DNA from 3 places in the Paraburkholderia lebeckiae genome. Region 2 is predicted to be linked to each of the others. Evidence: predicted binding sites of a transcription regulator. Region 2 holds the regulator's gene; each other region holds the start of a gene.
The links. The regulator FNR, encoded in region 2, switches genes on or off when oxygen is low (the NO sensors DNR and NnrR bind a similar motif). The targets are predictions, from matches to a motif close to TTGATNNNNATCAA.

Region 1 (2,268 bases), on a different contig from region 2:
TGAGCGTGGCGATGACCGCCAGCACGATGAGCGCCATGAACGCGGCCGCGCCCATGATGATCGGCTGATCGAACGGAATCGCGCCGGGCGTGAGTTTTCCAAACATGGCTTACTCCGTGGTCTGCGTGCGACAGGCGGCGTCGCGGAAGGCCGTGACATTGCCGTTGTTGTATCGGGCAACGATGTTGCGGAACAGGTGCTGGTCGATCGATGAGAAGTAGCGTACCGACTGCTTCTCGCTCGGCTTCGCGACTTCGGCGTATTCGTCCATGCTCAGGCGGTCCGGCGAAGCCTTGACCTTCCGTACCCATGCGTCGAAGTCGGTGACGCTCGTCGCGAGCGTGCGGAACTTCATGTCGGCGAATCCCTTGCCGCTGAAGTTGGCGGACATGCCTTCGAGATTTCCCGGGGCATCCGCGATCAGGTGCAGACGGGTCTGCATGCCGACCATTGCATACACCTGGGTGCCGAGTTGCGGGATGAAGAATGAGTTCATCACCGAGTCCGACGTGATCCGGAAATTCACCGGCGTATCGACTGGCACGGCGAGCTGGTTCACCGACGCAATGCCGAGGTCCGGGTAGATGAAGAGCCACTTCCAGTCGAGCGCGACCACCTCGACGTCGATCGGCTTCACGCTCGACTGCAGCGGCCGGTACGGGTCGAGCTCATGCGTGGTGCGCCACGTCAGGATACCGAGGTACAGGATGATCAGGGCGGGGATCGTCCAGACGACGATCTCGATCGCCGTCGAGTGCGCCCATTTGGGTGCATAGACCGCGTAACGGTTCGACGCACGGTAGCGCCACGCGAAGAACAGCGTCAGCAGGATCACCGGGATCACGACGATCAGCATCGCCCACGTGGCGGTGGCGATCAGCGACTTCTCGGCCGCGCCGACGCTCCCTTTTGGATCAAGCACAGTCAGATCACATCCCGATAGACAGGCGCTCAATGTCGTGACGATGGCTATCGACCGTTTCCTTAAGGTTTTTCTGTCTGTCATAGTGGTTAAGTCCGGGTTGTGGCACTTTTGACCTGAAGCTGGCTTGACGCATGCGGCGTCACACTCGCAGCATCATGGTCCGACAACCGGCCAGCTTTGTGATTGATGCCGATCAAGGACGAACAAAGCGGCGGGGTGCGGTGCACTGACGCAGTGCGCGGGCTAAATCAGGCGACAGTCTGCTGCGGCAAACCGTAGATCAGGTCGACGTTAATTGAGAGAAATCCCGCATCGCGTGCGCCGCTGACTGCGCGTTTCACCACATCGAGTGGCTGGATGCGATTGACAGCCTGCTGAACGTCGGTAGCAAATTCCTGTACGCCGAAGCTCGCTCGGTTGAAGCCGAGGCGCGCGAGTGGTGAAAGCGTTTTGGTGCTGACGGTTCGCGGATCAATTTCGATGGCAAGTTCTGCGGCGATCGAGAACGCGAAGCGGTTCTGCAGTTGCTGGACAAGCTCTTCGAGTTCGGCAACAGGGAAGAAGGTCGGCGTTCCACCTCCCAGATGCAGCTGCACGGTTCGCCGGTCAGGTCCGAGATGTGACGCGACCAGGTCCATCTCACGAACGAGGTAGCTCAGATATCTAGCGCTGCAGCCATGGTCGTGCGTAATGACCTTGTTGCATGCGCAGAAGTAGCAGAGTGATCTGCGTGCCGTTCGGCGGCTGCAGCCAGTCCGGCAATGGCTGCGAAATCGGTGTCTCCGGGTGCGAGAAACATCTTGGGTACCAGTCAATGCGGTTGAAGGCCAATAGTCCGGCCTCAAGGCTCCCGCTATCTCGACATTCCCACGCGTGACCCGATGTCGCATCTTGACTTCGGGATCGGGACCGGTTGACCCTGCGCAAGGGCAGCCCTGATTTGCGCGTCGACAATTCCCCGCATACATCAACAAGGGGAAAGCGATGAAGCACATGATTAAGGCCGTCATGATCGTGGCAAGCCTGTGCGCTACGGGTTTGTTCGAAGTGCTGGCATACGCGGATGACGTAAGCGCGAACGGAAGCACGATGGCAGGCGAGGTGACGGCGGAAGGGATCCACGCCGGTGACGTGCTCGTGCGTCTGCGTGCCATCTCGATCGAGCCCGAAGTACACACCAGCGGCACGTTGTCGTCGCTCGGCGTGGGTGTCAATAACGCACTCGTGCCGGAGTTGGACCTGACCTATATGATCCGCGACGCGATCGGCATCGAGCTGATTCTCGCCACCTCGCGGCATCACGTGACGTCTGGCCTCGGCGATCTCGGTGGCGTGAACGTGCT
Region 2 (2,268 bases):
CGAGTTCCGCGAGGCGCATACGTTCGGTCAGGTCGCGCGTGATCTTGGCGAAGCCGAGCAGCGCGCCCGACGCGTCGTGCACTGCGGAAACGACCACGTTGGCCCAGAAACGCGAGCCGTCGCGACGTACGCGCCAGGCCTCGTCCTCGGCGCGGCCTACGGCTGCGGCGGTTTCCAGTTCGCGAGCGGGCTTGCCGGCCGCGATGTCTTCCGGGGTATAGAACTTCGAGAAATGCTGGCCGATGATTTCTTCGGGCGTGTAGCCCTTGATGCGCTGTGCGCCGGAATTCCAGCTGGTCACGCGGCCGGACACGTCGAGCATGAAGATCGCATAGTCCTGAACCGCTTCGATCAACATGAAATAGCGATCCTCGACGGGCACGTCCGACACGGACGCCGCACCGGTGAAGCAGGAAGACTCGCCGCTCGACAGACCCATCGCTCCTCCGGGCGGTCACGCAAGGCCGCGCACCGCGATGCACCGAGTTATATCAGTTCGGGAGCGCTTGTTCCACCCGGCATGTCCCGCGAACGAACGTGAGGCGAGCGTCGCGTCGGCGTTCAAACCCGAGCCAGTCCTTCCGCGTCTTCGATGCGGATCGTTTTGCCGTTCGCTTTGACGAGGCGCTCGCGCTGGAACTTCGAGAACATCCGGCTCACCGTTTCGAGCTTCATGCCCAGAAAGCAGCCGATTTCCTCGCGGGTCATGCGCAAATGAAACTCCGCCGCGGAAAAGCCGCGCGCCTTGAAGCGCTTCGACAGATTCAGCAGAAACGTCGCGACGCGCTGTTCGGCGGTCATCGTGCCGAGCAGCATCATCTGGCTCGATTCGCGCACGATCTCGCTGCTCATCATCTGATAGATGTGATGCTGCATCGGCTTCATCTCGCGACAGATCGCCTCGAGCTGCGCGAACGGAATGATGCACGCGACGCTGTCTTCGAGCGCGATCGCATCGCAATTCTGCTTGCCCGCGCCGATGCCGTCGAGGCCGAGCGAGTCGCCGGCAATCTGGAAGCCAGTCACGTGCTCGCGGCCGTCGCGATGCATGACCACGGTCTTGAACGACCCGGCGCGGATCGCGTAGATGCTTTGAAACGCATCGCCCGCGCGATACAGCGCATCACCGCGTTTGATCGAGCGCGTCGAGCAGATCAACGTGTCGAGTCGGCTCAGTTCGTCGGATGTCAGCTCGGGCGGCATGCAGATCGCGCGCATCGCGCAGGTCGAGCAGCGCGGCGCGGCGTGGCGTGCCGCCGCGGTGCGTGGCACGACGTGGATCGGTACGACGTGCGAAGTGCGGGGCGCGTCGTGGCGGGGTTCACAGACTGCGGCAACTTGCATGATCGGCTCCTGGCGGTCAGACCGGATGCGCACGACGCGCATACGCAATCGCTTCGATGGCACGGCAGGCGAGTTCGAACTCCGAGGTCTTGTCGAAGAAGAAGTCGGCGCCCGCCGCTTCGCACGCTCGGCGAAACGCCGTCGCGCAATGATTGGTCAACACGATGCTGACGATGGACGGCCGCACCCGCGACAGCGCCGCGAGCAGCAGCAGATTGGTCTTGCCCGAGAAGCACGGGTCCAGCACCGCGACATCGGCGCGACTCGCGACGATGTCGTCGAACGCGTGCTCGACGCCGGCGGACTCGCCGGCGATTTCGATGCCGGGAATCAGCGCGATCAGGCGAGCAAGCCGGCGCCGGACCTCGGTCGCATCGTCGACGAGGAAGACTCTCGATAAGGTGGCTGGCGGGGCGGTGTCCATACCGACCAGTATTGGCGACCTCATCTCAGAAATATATCGGCGGGGATTTAAGCGGCGCTAGGAGTTCGGGTAATGTTGTAGGAATATTCCTAGTGCATGGCTGGCGATGGGGTATGTAGCCGAGTGCGAGTACACGGCCACTTTCGACGTGACGGCTTCGAAGGTCGCAGGCATGCAGTTGATTAAGTAATCACGGAACAAGCCGATAAAGACCCATTGACCTGCGTCAAGCCGCGCGACGGCACCGCTTCGGTTCATGCCAGCGCTTTCACAGGGAGTCCAACATGTATGCACGAATTCTGGTTGCGCTCGACGACAGTCCCAGCGCGCAGCGCGCCTTTGCCGAGGCGCTGAAGCTCGCGAAGCTGACAGGCGCCACGCTCGAAGCCTGCTGCGTAGTAGGGCACGGCAAGTGGTCGGACAATGCCGATGTGGCTTTCGAGCCGGAACCGGCGGGCGCGGCGCAAGAATTCGCCAGCCGCGCGCTCGATGCGCCGCGC
Region 3 (2,268 bases), on a different contig from region 2:
TCTCGAGATGCGCGCGCATTGCGGCGCCCGCGCCCGCCGCGTCCTTGCGGCGGATTGCGTCGAGCACCGCCATGTGTTCGGCCTGCACCAGCTGCTGCCTCTCCACCGTCTTGACGAGCGACAGATTGCGCGACAGGTTCATGCTGAACAGGATCTGTTCCTCGATGAACGACATCACCGTGATGAAAAACGGATTCTTCGACGCACGCGCGACCGCCTGATGAAACAGGAAGTCATCCTTCGCGCCGATCCCCTGCGCCTCGATGATGCGCTCGAGTTCGTCCCACGCGTGCTGGATCGCGGCGATGTCGTCGGCGTCGGCCTTCAGCGCTGCCTGCGCGGCCGCGCCCGCCTCGGTCACGATGCGAAACTCATAGCAGCGTCGGATATCGGACAGCGTTTCGAGCGGCGCGAAGCGGCGTACGTCCGGATCGGGGCGCCGCGCGACGGTCGTGCCAGAGCCGTGCCGCGTCGAGATGATGCCGTCGGCCCGCAATCGCGCGAGCGCTTCGCGCACGGTCGGTCGGGACGTTGCAAAACGCTCCGCCAGCGCGTGTTCGGTTGGCAATCGCTCGCCTTCCTTGTACTCGCCTTCGAGGATGCGGTTGAGAATGTCGCCGTAGATCTGGTCGGGTAAGCCCTTGGTTTTTCGATCGTTCATCAGCGGACTGGCCAGCTTGTCTGAATATGGCTTGATTGTAAGGCCAACCCTCTTTCGGCTTCAGCAAAGTTTTACGGGTTGTAAGCATGCTAGGCCGCTTCGCGCGCGCCATTTTGTCCGCACCGCACCGGATATTTGGCAAATGTTTGATTTACATCCTGGTCCGGTGCATCTTTTCCGGCAATCATCTAAGCTTTATTGGTATAAAAGATCAATAAACCTGCCACGGCTAGCAATGTGGCAGATGCATTTTTGACGCGGAGCCGATATGTACACACGCATCCTTGTAGCGGTCGACGGCAGCAATACCTCGCGCCGTGCGTTTGAAGCGGCGCTCGATCTCGCCAGATCGAATGGCGCGGTGTTGCGGCCATTTTATGTCGTCGAAAACACGCCGATGTACTTCGAGGCGCCCGGCTACGACCCGTCGATCCTGCGCAACCGCCTGATCGAGGAAGGCCAGGAGCTGCGTGCCGAGTTCTCGAAAGTGATGGCCGAGCAAGGTGTGAAGGGCGACCCGGCGGTCTCCGAGGCTTCGTCGCTCGGCGATGTCGCCGAGATCGTGCTGCAGGCCGCCGCCGAATTCAACGCCGACCTGCTCGTGATGGGCACGCACGGCCGGCGTGGCTTTCAGCGGCTGATTCTCGGCAGCGTCGCCGAACGCTGCGTGCGCCAGGCCACTCTTCCGGTTCTGCTGGTACCGTCCGCCGCGGGCACCGACAAGAAACCCGCCTGACTCTTTCATCAAGCGCGGGGCGGCACGCCATGCGCTGCCCTGCCGGAATCGAGCCACCACGCTACCCGTCGACGGGCGACGTCGATATAGGCCGCGGCGGCTCACCTTCTCACCTTCGTCAGAGCACCGCCGTTGCTCGGACTGCCGAGCAGCGAACGCGTCACTTTGCCGCCAGTTGCGGGTCATAGCGGGTGGGACAATTTCAACACTACCAATAATCACGCGTAGAACATGCTGAATCCCACTGCTGTGCCCCCTCCCTCGACCCGCTCCGCCGGCAACCGCGAGGCCGTGGCGGCACGCGCAGCCGCACGTACCGCCACGCGCTGCTCCAGCTGTTCGATGCGTCAGATCTGCATGCCGCAGGGGCTGTCGGCGGAGGAACTGCCGAAGCTCGAAACGCTGATCTGTTCGGCGCGCTCGGTGCCGCGCGGCGAAGCGCTGTATCGCAGCGGCGACCGCTTCGACAATATCTACGCGGTGCGCTCCGGCTCGATGAAGACCGTGATGGTCCACCGCGACGGCCGCGAGCAGGTCACAGGACTGCGTCTCGCCGGCGAGCCGCTCGGGCTCGACGGCATCAGCGCGGACATCCATGCGTGCAGCGCCGTCGCGCTGGAAGACAGCACGGTGTGCATCGTTCCATATAGCGCGCTGAAGCTGCTATGTCGCGAAATCAGTTCGATCCAGGAACGCATGCACAAGCTACTGGGCGCGCAGATCGTCAGCGAAGCCGCGCAGATGATGGTGCTCGGCTCGCTGTCCGCCCACGAACGCGTCGCCGCCTTTCTGCTAGACGTGTCACAGCGCAATGCGCAGCGCGGCTACTCGTGGTCGGAGTTCAATCTGCGTATGACGCGCGAGGACATGG

Region 1: cyoA (ubiquinol oxidase subunit II) is a predicted target of FNR. The motif match lies at 1,109-1,122, and genes of this name have one in related genera.
Region 3: HDG39_RS16795 (universal stress protein) is a predicted target of FNR. The motif match lies at 808-821, and genes of this name have one in related genera.

The regions. Positions count from the first base shown of each region.
Region 1 covers NZ_JACHDK010000020.1:43,087-45,354, forward strand. The annotation lists gene cyoB (cytochrome o ubiquinol oxidase subunit I) at 1-106, opposite strand, end outside; gene cyoA (ubiquinol oxidase subunit II) at 110-1,006, opposite strand; partial or broken gene HDG39_RS35265 (radical SAM protein) at 1,177-1,935, opposite strand; gene HDG39_RS27515 (OmpW/AlkL family protein) at 1,910-2,268, shown strand, end outside.
Region 2 covers NZ_JACHDK010000004.1:214,649-216,916, forward strand. The annotation lists gene HDG39_RS10145 (PAS domain-containing sensor histidine kinase) at 1-439, opposite strand, end outside; gene fnr (fumarate/nitrate reduction transcriptional regulator Fnr) at 562-1,344, opposite strand; gene HDG39_RS10155 (response regulator) at 1,361-1,768, opposite strand; gene HDG39_RS10160 (universal stress protein) at 2,053-2,268, shown strand, end outside.
Region 3 covers NZ_JACHDK010000008.1:26,538-28,805, reverse strand. The annotation lists gene HDG39_RS16800 (FadR/GntR family transcriptional regulator) at 1-661, opposite strand, end outside; gene HDG39_RS16795 (universal stress protein) at 930-1,397, shown strand; gene HDG39_RS16790 (helix-turn-helix domain-containing protein) at 1,629-2,268, shown strand, end outside.